DNA from 3 places in the Streptomyces sp. NPDC051211 genome. Region 1 is predicted to be linked to each of the others. Evidence: riboswitches for the same ligand, from Rfam matches in the RefSeq annotation. Region 1 holds a riboswitch; each other region holds the start of a gene.

What was found. Region 1 has a riboswitch for cyclic di-AMP ahead of AB0447_RS07865 (LysM peptidoglycan-binding domain-containing M23 family metallopeptidase). Riboswitches for the same ligand answer to the same signal wherever they lie in the genome.
Region 2: linked by a shared signal. The riboswitch ahead of AB0447_RS21170 (transglycosylase family protein) and the one ahead of AB0447_RS07865 (LysM peptidoglycan-binding domain-containing M23 family metallopeptidase) in region 1 are both predicted to bind cyclic di-AMP.
Region 3: linked by a shared signal. The riboswitch ahead of AB0447_RS26620 (M23 family metallopeptidase) and the one ahead of AB0447_RS07865 (LysM peptidoglycan-binding domain-containing M23 family metallopeptidase) in region 1 are both predicted to bind cyclic di-AMP.

The regions. Positions count from the first base shown of each region.
Region 1 is NZ_JBFBAV010000005.1:89,103-94,552, forward strand. Features, by position in the region: gene AB0447_RS07855 (MBL fold metallo-hydrolase) at 1-1,166, opposite strand, end outside; gene AB0447_RS07860 (SGNH/GDSL hydrolase family protein) at 1,271-2,068, opposite strand; gene AB0447_RS07865 (LysM peptidoglycan-binding domain-containing M23 family metallopeptidase) at 2,237-3,316, opposite strand; cyclic di-AMP (ydaO/yuaA leader) riboswitch at 3,321-3,523, opposite strand; gene AB0447_RS07870 (tyrosine-protein phosphatase) at 3,741-4,547, shown strand; gene AB0447_RS07875 (aspartate aminotransferase family protein) at 4,666-5,450, opposite strand, start outside.
Region 2 is NZ_JBFBAV010000021.1:33,940-39,389, reverse strand. Features, by position in the region: gene AB0447_RS21185 (DUF501 domain-containing protein) at 1-198, opposite strand, end outside; gene AB0447_RS21180 (septum formation initiator family protein) at 230-712, opposite strand; gene eno (phosphopyruvate hydratase) at 811-2,097, opposite strand; gene AB0447_RS21170 (transglycosylase family protein) at 2,407-3,135, opposite strand; cyclic di-AMP (ydaO/yuaA leader) riboswitch at 3,139-3,310, opposite strand; gene AB0447_RS21165 (transglycosylase family protein) at 3,587-4,762, opposite strand; gene AB0447_RS21160 (cytochrome P450) at 4,908-5,450, opposite strand, start outside.
Region 3 is NZ_JBFBAV010000033.1:36,446-41,895, reverse strand. Features, by position in the region: gene AB0447_RS26630 (pitrilysin family protein) at 105-1,550, shown strand; gene AB0447_RS26625 (pitrilysin family protein) at 1,571-2,953, shown strand; cyclic di-AMP (ydaO/yuaA leader) riboswitch at 3,160-3,321, shown strand; gene AB0447_RS26620 (M23 family metallopeptidase) at 3,334-4,119, shown strand; gene AB0447_RS26615 (GntR family transcriptional regulator) at 4,271-4,954, shown strand; gene AB0447_RS26610 (HPr family phosphocarrier protein) at 5,243-5,450, opposite strand, start outside.

The DNA.
Region 1 (5,450 bases):
GCTTCCGCTTCCGCTTCCGCCGCCTCCGCCGCCCCGGTCCGGGCGGGCAGGGTCGCGCCCCCGGCCACGTACGGACGCCACCAGGGCCGGTCCGGGAGCTCGGCCGCGCCGGGCTCGAACGGCAGGCCCGGCACCGGCAGGGCGACCCGGGCGCCGACGGCCGCGGCCGCCGTCATCGTGCCCTCGCCGGGCTCGTCCCACGCGTGCGGGGCCAGGTTGAAGGTGCCCCAGTGGATCGGCAGCATCACCCCGTGGGGGACGCCGCCCTGCAGGTCGAGGTGGGCGCGCATGCCCTCCTCGGGGGTCATGTGGATGTCCGGCCAGTACTCGCTGTAGGCGCCGATCTGGATCATGGTGGCGTCGAAGGGGCCGTGCTCCGCGCCGATCTCCTTGAAGCCGGGGAAGTAGCCGGTGTCCCCGCTGTGGAAGATCCGGTGCTCGTCGCCCGCGACGGCCCAGGAGGCCCAGAGGGTGTGCTGCTGGTTGCGCAGGCCGCGTCCGCAGAAGTGGCGGGCGGGGGTCGCGGTGAGCGAGAGACCGGCGATCTTGGTGGACTCGTTCCAGTCGAGCTCGCGCAGCCGGTCCTCGGAGACACCCCAGCGCTCCAGGTGGGCGCCCACGCCGAGCGGCACCGCGAAGACGGTGTCCGTACCGGCCAGGGCCTTGATCGTGGGCAGGTCCAGGTGGTCGTAGTGGTCGTGCGAGATCACCACGGCGTCGACCGGGCCGAGGGCGGCCAGCGGCACCGGCACGGGGTGCAGCCGCTTGGGGCCGGCAAAGGGAAAGGGAGAGCACCGCTCTCCCCAAACCGGGTCGAACAGCACCCGGCGCCCGTCGATCTCGGCGAGCACGCTGGAATGGCCCATCCAGGTCAGCCGCAGGCCGCTGACCGGCGGTTTCGCCAGGTCGGCCAGGGTGGTCGGATGGACCGGGACGGGCGCGCCGGGACTGCGGCGCAGCCGCTGCTCCTTGTGGAAGTAGATCTTGGCGAACTCCCGTTTGGAGCCGGACGGTCTGGTCCGTGCCCCCACCGGGTTCCGGAAGACGCCGTCGGCGAAGTTCGGCGAGCGGCGGATCCGCTCCATCCGCGCGCCGGACGGGTCCGCGCCGAACGCTTCGGACCGCAGCTCGCGCAGCCGCGAACGCAAGGGACGGGAGCCGGTCAAGGCGCCTCCTGGGAGGGTGGGTGCAGGACGGTACTACGGTGTGTCTGCCCTTCCCAACGCACACCGACCCCGAAGGATTCCGGTACCGGCGCCCGTCCCCCTGCTCACAGGGGCAGCAGATCCGGCCGCTTGGGCTCCACATGATCTCCGGAGGACTCCCCGCGCAGCCGCCGCCCGATCCACGGTACGAGGTGTTCGCGCGCCCACTGGATATTGTCCCGGGTCACCTCGGCCGAGCCGCGCGGTCGCAGCGGCGGCCACGGCTGGTCGGGGTCGGCCGGCACCTCCAGGCCGAGCACCTGGGCGGCCCGCAGGGCGACCCGGGTGTGCCCCTCGGGCGAGAGGTGCAGCCGGTCGTCGTCCCAGGCCCGCCGGTCCTGTACGGACTTCAGCGACCAGAGGTCGAGCACCGGGCAGTCGTACCGGTCGGCGATGGCCCGCACGTGGGCGCTGTACGTCGCCACCTTGCCCCGGAGATGGCGCAGCACCGGCACGCCGCGGGTGTCGAAACCGGTGGTGATCATGACCTGGCCGACGGCGCCGGTGAGGTCGGCGACGGCCGCCTCGAAGCGCTCGGCCACGTCGTCGGGGTCGCTGCCGGGCCGGATGATGTCGTTGCCGCCGGCGCAGAAGCTGACCAGGTCGGGGGCGAGCTCCTTGGCCCGCGGCACCTGTTCGGCCACGATCTGGTCGAGCAGCCGGCCCCGCACGGCGAGGTTGGCGTACCGGAAGTCGTGCTCATCGCGTCGGTCGGCCAGGAGTACGGCCAGCCGGTCGGCCCAGCCGACGAAGGTGTCCCCCGGTCCCGGGTCCCCCACACCCTCGGTGAAGCTGTCGCCGATCGCCGCGTATGAGCCAATGGTCTGGAATGTCGAATTCGTCGAGTCGTCGTCGCCTGCCACGACGACTTATCTTTCCCCGACACCTGTGACCTACGCGACCGTAGCCAGGGGTTGACGGACCGTGATCTTTGCCACCCGGTCGGACGGAATACGGACGAAAGGGGGCCGGGGCCGGGAGTCCCCCTCGGATTCCCGGCCCCGGAGGCCTGCTGGGCGGACCTGCGTCCGTCAGACGCTCACGCCCTTGGAGCGGAGGTAGCTGAGCGGGTTGATGTCCGAGCCGTAGTTCGGACCGGTGCGGATCTCGAAGTGCAGGTGCGGGCCGGTGGAGTTGCCGGTGGAGCCGACGAGGCCCACCTGCTGGCCGGCGGTGACGCTCTGGCCGGTCGAGACCGACAGCTGGGACATGTGGCCGTACTGCGAGTAGTGGCCGTCGGCGTGCCGGATGACGACCTCGTTGCCGTACGAGCCGCCCCAGCCGGCGGAGACCACGGTGCCCGCGCCGACCGCCTTGACGCTGGTGCCGGCGGTCGCACCGAAGTCGACGCCGGTGTGGGTGCCGCTGGACCACATGGCGCCGCTGGCCCCGTACTGGGTGTTGATGCGGGCGTTGACGGGGGCGACGAATCCGGCACCGGTGGAGGCGCCGGCCTCGGAGCCGCCGCTCTGCTCCTGTGCGGCGGAGCCCTGGCCCCGGTCCTCCGAGGCGGACGCGGCCGAGGGCTCGTTGCCGGAGGTGCTCGGGGCCTGCGCGGACCGCTTCTTCGGCGCGGGCGCCGACTGCTGCGGGGCCGGCGCGGACTGCTGCTGCTCGGACTCGGCGGAGTCCTCGGACGGGACCTCGGACCGGGCCTCGGACTGGGCCTGCGGCGCCGCCTCGGACGGGGCCGCACCCTGCCCGCCCAGGGTCAGCCGCAGGCCCGGGTGGATCAGCGACGGGTTGGAGCCGACGGCCTCGCGGTTGTCCGCGTAGAGCTGCTGCCAGCCGCCGCCGAGGTTCCGGTCCTGGGCTATGTCGGAGAGGCAGTCGCCCTTCACGACGGTGTAGACGGAGGGAGCCAGCTGCGGAGCGGCGGCGGGCACGGCCTGGGACCGAACCTGGGCCTGAGCCTGAGCCTGGGCCTGGAACGCGGCGGGCACCTGGGACGGCAGCTTGGCCGCGGTGTGGGCGGCCGGCAGCTCGGCGGCATTCGCGCCGGCGGCACCCAGCAGCGGAAGCGCGAGAGCCGCGCCGCCGGTGCCGGCCGCGACGAAACCGCGGGTGATCGGGCTGGACTTGGGGCGGCGGTGCTTACCCTTTCCGGGCATGGCGCATTCCTCTCCGTCGCCTGCGAGGTGAGCTGTCGGGTTCGGACTGGAGATGTCCGGCCGTACAGCGGATGCACGGCTTCACCCCGAGCCGTCCCGGATCGGAGATCCGGGACAAGCGGCCTACCTGGTTCCCCCGCTCCTGCCGGGCACATGAATGGTCGGGTGCGGTTTCCAGGTGGCGGCAGGATTCGGCGTTCCACCTGGATTCGGGGTGACCGTATTCCAGTTGGAGCGCATGGAACAAGCCATGAATTCGCAGAAGAAATCACCGAAGTGATGGATCAATGGAATTCCGGTCACGCTCCGTCCATTCCGTACCGACAACACCCGTCCCTACAAGGCAATTCGACGACGGTCGGCCGCCACTCAACGTCACCGTATGATCTGGCTCACGAGGCGGCACCGACGCGAAGGAGTCCTTGTGACGCAGCAGATACCCCACCCTTCGTCCACTGAGCCCGAACTGTCCGGAGTGCGCAACTTCCGCGATGTGGGCGGTTTGTCGACTGCGGACGGACGGAGGGTCAGACCGGGAGTACTGTTCCGAAGCGGACATCTCGCACATGCCACCGAAACCGACGCAGAGTTTCTCGCCTCGCTCGGCCTGCACACCATCTTCGACTTCCGGAACTCCGCCGACCACGCACTGGAGGGGCCCGACGTCGAACTGCCGGGAGTCCGGAATGTCAGCATTCCGCTCTCCGATCCGGCGGACGGCAAGGAGTTCTGGAAGATGGTCCGCGACGGCGACCTCGACCAGCTGCGCGAGCTGCTCGGCGAAGGCAGGGCGGCGGCCCGGATGGCGGCCTCGTACCGGCAGATCATCCGCACCCGCACCGCCGAACACAGCCGGGTGGTGCACGCCCTCGCGGAGGACAGCGTGCCGGCCCTGATGCACTGCGCCGCCGGAAAGGACCGGGCCGGGCTCTCCGTCGCCGTCACCCTGCTCGCCCTCGGCGTCGAGCGCGAGGCGATCCTGGCGGACTACCTGGAGTCCAACGCCCCGCACCGCCGCTACCGGGTCCGCCGCAGCAGCGATTCGGCCGAGGCCCGCTCCCCCGAGGTGATGGCCCTGCTGGGCCCGCTCTTCGACGCCCGCGCCGAATACCTGACGGCCGCCTTCGACACCATCGAGGAGACCTGGGGCGGCGTGGACGCCTACCTCACCGAGGGCCTCGGGCTGCTGCCCGTGACCCTCGGCCGGCTCCGCGAAAGACTGCTGGACTGACCACCCCCGAAGGTCTCGAAAGCCTCGAAGGTACCAAAGGCCTCGAAGGCGCCGAATGCCCTGAAACCACCGGAACCCCCGGAATCACCGGAACCCGCGCAACCCAAGGAGCAGGCCGTCAGCGGTTGGCGACGGCCTGCTTCACCAAGGTCCGGCCGAAGTCCCACATCAGGCCGCCGCCCCCGTGCGCCTCGTCCATGACGGCCCGGAAGGCCGTCACGAACCGGTCCACGTCCCGCTCGTCCACGACCAGCGGCGGAATCAGCTTGATGACCTCCAGGTGGTCCCCCGAGACCTGGGTGAGGATCCGGTGCCGCTGCAGCAGCGGCACCACCACCATCTGCGCGAACAGCCCCTTGCGGGCCGCCTGCAGCATCGCCCACCGGCTGCGCAGGCCCAGTGAGGAGGGCCGGCCGAACTCGATGCCGACCATCAGGCCGCGGCCGCGCACCTCGTGCAGCAGCTCGTACTCGTCCACCAGGGCGGCCAGCCGCCCCCGCAGCAGGTCGCCCATCGCCCGGGCGTTGGCCACCACCTCCTCCTGCTCCATCACCGACAGCACCGCGAGCCCGGCGGCCATGGCCTGCGCATTGGATCCGAAGCTGGCCGAGTGGACGAGCACCCGGTCCATGGACGAATAGACCTTCTTGAAGATCCAGTCCTTGCCGAGGGTGGCTCCGACCGGCACATAGCCGCCCGACAGCGCCTTGGCCACGCACACCAGGTCCGGCTCGACGCCCTCTTCGTGCTGGTACGCGTAGAAGTCCCCGGTGCGTCCGAGGCCGGTCTGCACCTCGTCGGCGATGAGCAGTGCCTTGTGCCGGTGGAGCAGTTCCTGTGCCGCCCGCAGGAATCCGGGCGGGGCCTCGTGCACCCCTTTGCCCTGGATCGGCTCGACCACGA
Region 2 (5,450 bases), on a different contig from region 1:
GGTCAGGTAGTAGAGCGTGGGGAACGGGGTGCCGTCGGGGAGGCGGGGGGCCGTCTCGACCACGTCCGGCTGCCCGCAAGGGCAGCGGTGCGCGATGGCGCGCAGCCCGCGCGGCGGGCGGCCGAGCTGCTGCTGGAACGCCTCGATGTCGGCGTCGGTCGGCTCGGTCCGTTCGGTCTGGGGCGGGGGCGTCTGCATGCCTGGAGGAGTCTCTTCGTTCGCGGTTGATTCAGTTGGGGTCGGGGCGGTCGGCCTTGTCGACGCCGTCCCAGACGTTCGAGTACCAGGGGCGGTCGGCCGCTCCGTGTTCGGTGCGGTTCCGCTCCTCGGCCTCGGCAGTCGGATCGATCATGGTGTAGCCGATCTCCCCGGGCTGTACGAAGTGCAGGTGCTTGCGCGCCTGCTGCTTCACATAGGCCGGGTCCTGCCAGCGGGCCTTCTCGTCGCGCAGTTCCTCGAGGCGCTGGCGCGCCTCGTCCGCGGTCCGCTGCTGCTCCCCGATCTCCGAGCGCTGGGAGACGTACTGGCGCATCGGATACGCGAGGGCGACGATCAGCGTACAGAGGACGAGCACCAGCAGCGCGGCCCGGCCGGTGAGCCGGCTGCGGCGCACCTGGCGGCGCGACTGCGAGCGGTAGACGTGGGCGGCGGTCCGCTCGCCGAGCTGCTTGAGCCTGGTCGCGGTGGAGAACCGGTCCCGGTTCCCGGCCATGTCGCGCCTCCCCTTTACTACGCGCCTGTACGACGCAGAACGTCCCCGCCCACGGTACGGGACCGTGGGCGGGGACGTAGGGAGGCTCTAGAGCTATCTCAGCCCTTGAAGCGCGGGAACGCGCTGCGGCCGGCGTACACCGCGGCGTCGTCGAGGATCTCCTCGATGCGCAGCAGCTGGTTGTACTTGGCGACGCGCTCGGAGCGGGCCGGGGCGCCGGTCTTGATCTGGCCGCAGTTGGTGGCGACGGCGAGGTCGGCGATGGTGACGTCCTCGGTCTCGCCGGAGCGGTGCGACATCATGCACTTGAAGCCGTTGCGCTGGGCCATCTCGACGGCGTCGAGGGTCTCGGTCAGCGAACCGATCTGGTTCACCTTCACGAGCAGGGCGTTCGCGGTGCCCTCCTCGATACCGCGGGCCAGGCGCTCCGGGTTGGTGACGAACAGGTCGTCGCCGACGAGCTGGACGCGGGCGCCGAGCTTCTCGGTGATGACCTTCCAGCCGGCCCAGTCGTCCTCGAACAGCGGGTCCTCGATGGAGACGAGCGGGTACGCGTCGACGAGGCCCTCGTAGTACTCGGTCATCTCGGCGGCCGAGCGGGACTGGCCCTCGAACTCGTACTTGCCGTCCTTGTAGAACTCGGACGCGGCGACGTCGAGCGCGAGCGCGATGTCCTTGCCGGGGGTGTAGCCGGCCTGCTTGATGGCCTCGACGATGAGGTCGAGGGCCTCGCGGTTGGAGCCGAGATTCGGCGCGAAGCCGCCCTCGTCGCCCAGACCGGTGGACAGGCCCTTGCCCTTCAGCACGGACTTGAGGGTGTGGTAGACCTCGGTGCCCCAGCGCAGCGCCTCGGAGAAGGACTCCGCGCCGATCGGGGCGATCATGAACTCCTGGATGTCCACGTTGGAGTCGGCGTGCGACCCACCGTTGAGGATGTTCATCATCGGAACGGGCAGCAGGTGCGCGTTCGGGCCGCCGAGGTAGCGGAACAGCGGCAGGTCCGAGGCCTCGGACGCGGCGTGGGCGACGGCCAGGGAGACGCCGAGGATCGCGTTGGCGCCGAGCGAGCCCTTGTTGTCGGTGGCGTCCAGGTCGAACATGGCCTGGTCGATCAGGCGCTGCTCGGTGGCGTCGTAGCCGACCAGCTCGGGGCCGATCTGCTCGATGACGGCGAGGACGGCCTTCTCGACGCCCTTGCCCATGTAACGGTTGGGGTCACCGTCACGGAGCTCAATGGCCTCGAAGGCGCCGGTGGAGGCGCCGGAGGGAACTGCAGCACGGCCGGTGCTGCCGTCGTCGAGGCCAACCTCGACCTCGACCGTGGGGTTGCCTCGGGAGTCCAGGATTTCCCGGGCTACGACGACGTCGATGGACGGCACGAGCATCTCCTTCTGGGATGTGACGCTGGGTGTGCGGTGGCGCGTGGGCCGTGGGACGGCCCTGCCGGTCTAGAGCCTAACCGGCTCCGGGCGGTCGGCCGGCCGACCGCCCGGCTCCTGGGACGAAAAAGGGCCCGAATACCCGCCTTCCGGGACATAGAGCCCCGGATTTGGCGCCGCATCGAGGCCGTACCGACGCCGCACCGGGGCCGTACCGACGCCGGCGGCGGCGCCGCATCGACACCGGAAGCAGCGCCGCCCGGCGCGTCGGTGACGCGCCGGGCGGATGTGCCGTGCCAGGAGTTCGACCGGGGGTCAGGAAAGCTTCAGCTTCTGGCCCGGGAAGATCAGATCGGCGTCCTGGACGATGTCCTTGTTCAGCTCGTGCAGCTGCTGCCAGCCGCCGTTGACGTCGTGGGCGTCGGCGATCGCACCGAGGGTGTCACCGGACTTGACCTCGTACGAGCCGTTGCCGGTCAGCGGGGCGGCCGGGGCGGCGGGCTTCGCGGCCGGCTTGGAGGCGGGCTTCGACGGGGCCGGGGCCTGCGAGCGCTCGGACCGGGTGGTGGTCTCGGTGCGCTTCGTCTCCTTCTTCGGCTCGGTCTTCTTCGTCTCGCTCTTGGCCTTGGAGCCGGAGCCGTTCGAGGTGCCGGTGGAGCCGCCGCCGTACGCGGCGTTGGTCAGGCCCTTGCCGCAGTGCGGCCAGGCACCCTTGCCCTGGCCCTTGAGGACCTTCTCGGCGATGGCTATCTGCTGGGCCTTGGAGGCCTTGTTGGCGGTGGAGGCGTACGCCTTGCCGCCGTACGCGGCCCAGGTGGAGGCGGAGAACTGCAGGCCGCCGTAGTAGCCGTTGCCGGTGTTGATCGACCAGTTGCCGCCGGACTCGCACTGAGCGACGGCGTCCCACTGCGAGGCGGTGGCGGCGTTCGCGGTGCCCGCGGCCATCAGCGGAGCGGCCGCAGCGGCGCCGACGACACCGGCGAGCGCGACGACACGGGTGGCCTTGGAGGCGCGGCGGTGCTTGCCCTTGCCGGAAAGCAGCATGGAACTTCTCCTCACCGACGCCTACGAGGTGAGCTGTCGGGTTCGGGCGAGTGAGTTGCCCGGCCTCGCGACCTAGCGCGTGGCTTAACCCCCAGCCGTTCCGTGACCATCTCTCAATGGCCGGGCCCGGCACTTACCTTGGTTCCCCCGCTCCTGCCTTCGGCGCTTGACGCGACGACTGTTCCCTCCGTCCGCCGGCAGGATTCGGCGATGCGGTCGAAGGAGCCCGCGGTGGCGAGCGATTCAGAAGGTAGACAGGTCTGCCCCGGATCTTCAACGAGCGTTTCGGACGCGAAACCGCCCCTACTTGCGCTCCCCGAACGGGTGTTTGCGCAGGTGAGGGGCGGATTTGCGGAAGGTCACGGGTGGGACACGCCAGTTGACCGGAAGAGACACATGTCTCACTTGCACGAAAGGGACATTGAGCGCTTTCCGGCCGCCCGAACTAGCCCTATTTCGGGCTTACATCCAGATTCTGTCCCGGCTTGATGAGGTCGGCGTCATCCCCGATGACCTGCTCGTTGGCGGCGTAGAGGGCGTTCCAGCCGCCCTCGACCCCCTTGGCATCCGCGATGGCCGTCAGGCTGTCGCCGGGTTGGACGGTGTACGTCGGCCCGGACGCGGCGTCGGATGTGACGGGCGCCTCGACGGCGGGCGCTCCGCGGTGCCGTCCGGTCCCGGACTCCGTGCCCGCCGTGGGAGTGGCGCCCGACTCGGCGGTGGGGGCGGTCGGGTCGGCGGCGGGGGCGGTCGGGTCGGCGGTCACGCCGGGGCCGGCCGGGGTGGAGGGCGCCGTGGGGAAGCTCGGAACAACCGGGGTCGTCGGGTCGGCCGTCGGACCGCCCGGAGTGTCCGGAGTGCTGGGAGTGCCCGGAGTGCCCGGAGTTGTGGGGTCGGCCGGCGGGGTGGTCGGGTCCGCCGGGGTGCCCGGAGTCCCGGGCGTGGTGGGGGTGCCGGGAGTGCCCGGGGTGCCCGGAGTGGCGGGAGCGGTCGGGTCGCCCGGCACCGGCAGCGGGCTGACCGGAGCGGTCGGCAGGCCCGGCGCGGTGGGCGCGGTCGGCTGCGCGGGCGCGGTCGGCTCGGTGGGCGGCAGCGGCGCGGGCATCACCGGCACACCGGGGGTGAACACCCCGCCCGGGGCGGCCTGGTCGTAGTCCGCGGCGGCGTCCGGGGTTTCCTCCGGGCGGACCGGGGCGAGGGCCTCCGGCTCGGGAGCCCCCGGCTGGCCGGGGTCCACGGCGGCGGCCGGGCCGTCCTGGGTCAGCCCGGCCGACTCGGCGCACATCGCCCACGCCTGGGGTCCCTGCGCGGCCAGCACCCGCTCGGCGACGGCGATCTGCTGCGAGCGGCTGGCCAGGTCGGCGCGCGGGGCGTAGTCGAGTCCGCCCGCGTTCTTCCACTGCTCCTGGGTGAACTGGAGCCCGCCGTACGCTCCGCTGCCGTAGTCGGCGCTCCAGGTGCCGCCGCTCTCGCACTCGGCGACCTTGTCCCAGGTTGCGGTGTCCGCGGCGGTCGCGCTGGTGGCGGCGAGCAGCGGCAACGCCAGGGCGGAGCCGGTCACTCCGGCCGTGACGACGATCGCGGGGACCTGACGGGGCCGACGATGGCGGCCGTTCCCGGAACGCATGAGGGTGGACCTTTCGCGTGACAGCGGGGAGGTCACGGAACCTAGCGCTCCTCGAACGCTTGTCACAAGTCGATGCAGCGCAGATCACGTAAAGGTCACATTGGGCGTCCCGGCGGATCCGCAGCGCTGACCTGCGGTCAGTTAATTAGCGGGGTGTGAAGACAACCGGAAGGGTGCGCAGCCCACGCATGATGAGCCCGCCGCGCCAGCGCAAGGCCTCCGGCTCCACCGCGAGCTGTAGATCCGGAATCCGCGTCAGCAAAGTCGCCAGCGCCGTCTGGCCTTCCAGGCGGGCGAGCGGAGCGCCCAGGCAGTAGTGGATTCCGTGGCCGTATCCGAGGTGCTGGTTGTCGGTGCGGGAGAGGTCCAGGGTGTCCGGGGAGGCGAAGCGTTCGGGGTCGCGGTCGGCGGCGGCGAGGACGACGAGGACCGGGTCGCCGGCGGCGATGTCCTGTCCGCCGAGCGTCAGCGGGCGGGTGGCGAACCGCCAGGTGGCCAGCTCGACCGGGCCGTCGTAGCGGAGCAGTTCCTCCACTCCGGTGGCGAGCAGTCCCCTCTCGCCGGCCGCGAGGGAGGTCTGGAGGCGGGCGCGCTGGTCCGGGTTCATGAAGAGGGAGTGGACGCCGTTGCCGATCAGGTTCACCGTGGTCTCGAATCCGGCGAACAGCAGGATGAAGGCCATCGCGGC
Region 3 (5,450 bases), on a different contig from region 1:
CGACCCAGGAGTGACCCGGGAACTTCTCCGGGGACCGACGCGCTTGCATACAGTGACAGGTCTGACAGAAATCTCTGCATCGCGATCGAAGGGACCACATGCCCATGGGTCACACGGCCACCGAGCAGACCGCCTCCGGCGGCCTGACAGCGACCGAGCACCGGCTGGCCAACGGCCTGCGCGTGGTGCTTTCCGAGGACCACCTCACCCCGGTCGCCGCTGTCTGCCTCTGGTACGACGTCGGCTCGCGCCACGAAGTCAAGGGGCGTACCGGCCTGGCTCACCTCTTCGAGCACCTGATGTTCCAGGGCTCCGCGAGCGTGCCGGGCAACGGGCACTTCGAGCTGGTCCAGGGCGCCGGCGGCTCCCTCAACGGCACCACAAGCTTCGAGCGCACCAACTACTTCGAGACGATGCCCGCCCACCAGGTGGAGCTCGCGCTGTGGCTGGAGGCGGACCGGATGGGCTCGCTGCTGGCCGCCCTGGACGACGAGTCCATGGAGAACCAGCGCGACGTCGTCAAGAACGAGCGCCGCCAGCGGTACGACAACGTCCCGTACGGCACTGCCTTCGAGCGGCTGACCGCCCTGGTCTACCCGGAGGGCCACCCGTACCACCACACGCCGATCGGCTCCATGGCCGACCTGGACGCCGCCTCCCTGGAGGACGCGCGTGCCTTCTTCCGTACGTACTACGCGCCCAACAACGCGGTGATCTCGGTGGTCGGCGACATCGACTCCCAGCAGACCCTCACCTGGATCGAGAAGTACTTCGGCAGCATCCCCGGCCACGACGGCAAGCAGCCGCCGCGCGACGGCACCCTGCCCGACACCATCGGCGAGGAGCTCCGCGAGGAGATCGTGGAGAAGGTCCCGGCGCGCGCCCTGATGGCGGCCTACCGGCTGCCGCACGACGGCACCCGCGAGTGCGACGCCGCCGACGTGGCCCTGACCATCCTGGGCGGCGGCGAGTCCTCCCGCCTGCACAACCGCCTGGTACGCCGCGACCAGACGGCCGTCGCGGCCGGCTTCGGCATGCTGCGGCTGGCCGGCGCGCCCTCCATGGGCTGGCTGGACGTGAAGACCTCCGGCGGCGTGGACGTGCCGGACATCGAGACCGCCGTGGACGAGGAGCTCGCCCGGTTCGCCGCCGAGGGCCCCACGGCCGAGGAGATGGAGCGCGCCCAGGCCCAGCTGGAGCGCGAATGGCTGGACCGGCTGGGCACGGTGGCCGGCCGCGCCGACGAACTGTGCCGCTTCGCGGTGCTGTTCGGCGACCCGCAGCTGGCGCTGACCGCCGTCGGGCGGGTGCTCGACATCACCGCCGAGGAGGTGCAGGCCGTGGCCGCCGCCCGACTGCGCCCCGACAACCGCGCGGTGCTGGTCTACGAGCCGCTGCCCGAGGACGCCGCGGAGCCCGGGACCGAGGAGGAGGTCGAGGCGGAGATCGACACCGACGCCCGGGCCGCCCGCGCCGAAGCCCGTGACGCCGGAACCGAATCCGCCGCCCAGAACGGCGAGAACGACGAGAGCAAGGGGGCGGAGCAGTGAGCGACACCGCAGCCGTCACGATGACCTTCCACCCGCAGCCGCAGGCCGGCGAGGCCCGCCCGTGGGCCTTCCCGGCCCCCGCGCGCAGCGCCCTGGACAACGGCCTGACCGTGCTCCGCTGCCACCGGCCCGGACAGCAGGTGGTGGCCGTCGAGATCATCCTCGAGGCCCCGCTGGACGCCGAGCCGGCCGGCCTCGACGGAGTGGCCACGATCATGGCCCGGGCGCTGTCCGAGGGCACCGACAAGCACTCGGCCGAGGAGTTCGCGGCTGCCCTGGAGCGCTGCGGCGCCACCCTCGACGCGCATGCCGACCACCCCGGCGTCCGGGTCTCCCTGGAGGTCCCCGCCTCCCGGCTACCCAAGGGCCTCGCCCTGCTCGCCGAGGCGCTGCGCGCCCCCGCGTTCGCCGATGCCGAGGTGGACCGGCTGGTCCGCAACCGGCTCGACGAGATCCCGCACGAGCTGGCCAACCCGCAGCGCCGGGCCGCCATGCAGCTGTCCAAGGAGCTCTTCCCGGCCGGCCTGCGAATGTCCCGGCCGCGCCAGGGCACCGCGGAGACCGTCGCCCGGATCGACTCCGCGGCCGTACGCGCCTTCTACGAGGCCCACGTACGCCCCTCCGCCGCCACCGCGGTGATCGTCGGCGACTACACCGGCACCGACCTGGACGCCGTCCTGGCGGACACCCTGGGCGCGTGGACCGGCGGCACCGCCCCCGCGCTCAAGGCGACCCCGGTGACCGCCGACGACACCGGCCGGGTCGTCATCGTGGACCGTCCCGACGCGGTCCAGACGCAGCTGCTGATCGGCCGGATCGGCCCGGACCGGCACGACCGCGTCTGGGCGGCCCAGGTGCTGGGCACGTACTGCCTGGGCGGCACCCTCACCTCCCGGCTGGACCGGGTGCTGCGCGAGGAGAAGGGCTACACCTACGGCGTGCGCGCCTTCGGCCAGGTGCTGCGCTCCACCGCCCCGACGGCCCCGGAGGGTGCCACCGGCGCGTGCATGCTCGCCATCAGCGGCTCGGTCGACACCCCCAACACCGGACCGGCGCTGGACGACCTGTGGAAGGTGCTCCGCACGCTGGCGGAGGGCGGCCTGACCGACGCCGAACGGGACGTGGCGGTACAGAACTTGGTGGGGGTCGCCCCGCTGAAGTTCGAGACGGCCGCGTCCGTCGCAGGCACCCTCGCCGACCAGGTCGAGCAGCAGCTTCCGGACGACTACCAGGCGCAGTTGTACGCGCGGCTGGCCGAAACCGGCACCGTGGAGGCGACTTCGGCGGTGGTCAGCGCCTTCCCGGCGGACCGTCTCGTCACGATCCTGGTGGGCGATGCGGCGCAGATCGAGGAGCCGGTGCGGGCGCTGGGCATCGGTGAAGTGACCGTGGTCGCCAACTGACCTCCGGGGACTGCAGGAACAGAGGACCTTGGTGGATTGCCCGCCAAGGTCCTCTTTGCGTGCCGTATGTCCGGTTAAGGGGAGTGCCTGCCTGTATGCCGTGTGGCGTACGCAACAAAAAGGCGTGTCTGTTTGGCGATTGACTGATGATCCGCCTAGCGTCGGTCCCGCTGTCCGTCAGCTGTAACTGCCGCACCCGCGGCACCGGACAGCGATCGCCGAGTCCCCGTCAGGCGCGAGCCTGGGGAGCCGGGGACCCACATCAGTCCCTGGGGTGAATCGGGCCGCCTCCGCCAGGAGGGGGACCGTAGGAGACCTTCCTGCTCCGAACCCGTCAGCTAACCCGGTAGGCGAGAGGGAAGGAAAGGACCAGCCTTTTCATGGGCACTCGTGCCGCCGGTAAGCACCGTGGTTCCAGCCGTCTGAGCAAGAAGACCGCCGGCATCGCCGGGATCGCCGCCCTTGCCACCACCGGTGTCATCGGCTCCTTCGCAGCTCCGGCCTTCGCCGCGGACAACGACAACGCGATCCAGGACACCGGCCTCAACGCCGTCGTGGTCGGCGACGACCTGGCCGGCGACATCGAGGCCCAGGCCGCGGCCCAGCAGCACGCCGCCGAGGCCGCCGCCGCCAAGGCGCAGGCCGAGGCCGAGGCGAAGCAGAAGGCCGCCGAGGCCAAGCGCATCGCCGAGGTCAAGGCGAAGGCCGAGCGCGAGGCCAAGGAGCGCGCCGCCCGCGAGGCCGAGCGCAAGCGCCTGAACACCTTCGTCTCCCCGCTCGCCGACTCGTACGTCTCCACCCAGTACAAGGCCGGCGGCGGCATGTGGTCCTCCGGCAGCCACACCGGCATCGACTTCCACGCGGCCTCCGGCACCGTGGTCCGCGCGGTGGGCCTCGGCACCGTCGTCGAGGCCGGCTGGGGCGGCGCGTACGGCAACAACGTCGTCATCAAGCACGCCGACGGCACCTACACCCAGTACGGCCACCTGGCTTCGCTGAGCGTCTCCAAGGGCCAGCAGGTCACCCCCGGCCAGCAGATCGGCCTGTCCGGCTCCACCGGCAACTCCAGCGGCCCGCACCTCCACTTCGAGGCCCGGACCGGCTCGGACTACGGCTCGGACATCAACCCGATCACCTACCTGCGCTCGCACGGCGTCAGCCTCTGAGTGCGGCTGCCCGCAGCATCGAAGAAGACCCCGGCTCACCGAGCCGGGGTCTTCTTCATTTGTTTCCCGTCCGCGCTCGGAAATCACCGCGTGCTGCAATAGAGTCGAGGCATTGACGCCAATGACGACAGCATTAAGCGGAGGTCCGGTCTTGCGTATTCCTGCGCACGCGGTGTGTACGGCAATCCGCGACGACATCGTCACCGGAGTTTTCCAGCCCGGAGCCAGGCTCACCGAGGAACTCCTCGCCCGCCGGTACGGGGTGTCCCGGGTCCCGGTCCGCGAGGCGCTGCGCACCCTGGAGTCCGAGGGCTTCGTCACCACGCGGCGGCACGCGGGCGCGTGCGTGGCCGAGCCGACCCAGCAGGAGGCGGCCGACCTGCTGGAGCTGCGGATGCTGGTGGAACCCCTCGCGGCCGCCCGGGCGGCCCGCCGCCGCACCGACGCACACCTCAAGGTGCTGCGCGGCCTGGTCCGGCTGGGCCAGGAGCGGGCCCGCCAGGGCCAGGGCGAGGACCTGCGGGCCCTGGGCGGCTGGTTCCACGAGACCCTGTCCCAGGCCTCCGGCAGCCCCGGCCTGATCTCCCTGCTCACCCAGCTGCGCCACAAGGTCGCCTGGATGTACGCGGTCCAGGCACCGGCCCGGCCGGCGGAGTCCTGGGCGGAACACGGGGCGATCGTGGACGCGGTGGCCCGGGGCGACGCGGAACGGGCGCGGGCGCTGACGGCCGCGCATGCGGAGCGGGCCGGCGAGGCGCACCGGATGCGGCTGCGGAGCGGGGGGCCGGTGAGGACTTCGCAACCTGCCGTAAACATGTCGAGCGGCCTGCATTAACAGGAGCCGTATACAAAGGGTGGGTATATCGCCGAGCGGCCTGAATTCACTGCCGTGCGGAATTCATTGCTGCGTGGGAAAAGAATCGCCGGTCCCTTGAAAAGGCCGTGGCGTAAATCGGCCGGGTTCGGAACGGCCGGTGGCGCGAAACGGCCGGGGCGCGGGAACAGCCGGACCGCGGGAACAGCAGGGGTCGCGGAACGGCCGGGGTGCAAAACGGCGGAGCCGCGGCTCCCGGTGGCCGGGGGCCGCGGCTCCGCCGCGGATGCAAGGGGTGAACCCGAAGGATCAGACGGTCTCGGGGAGCTCCTCGAGGCCCTCCGCGACCAGCTTCGCCAGGCGGTCGAGGGCGGCGTCCGCACCCTCCGCGTCCGACGCGAGCACGATCTCCTCGCCGCCCTGGGCGCCCAGGCCCAGCACCGCGAGCATGGACCCGGCGTTGACCGGGTTGCCGCCGGCCTTCGCGATGGTCACCGGGACGCCGGAAGCGGTCGCC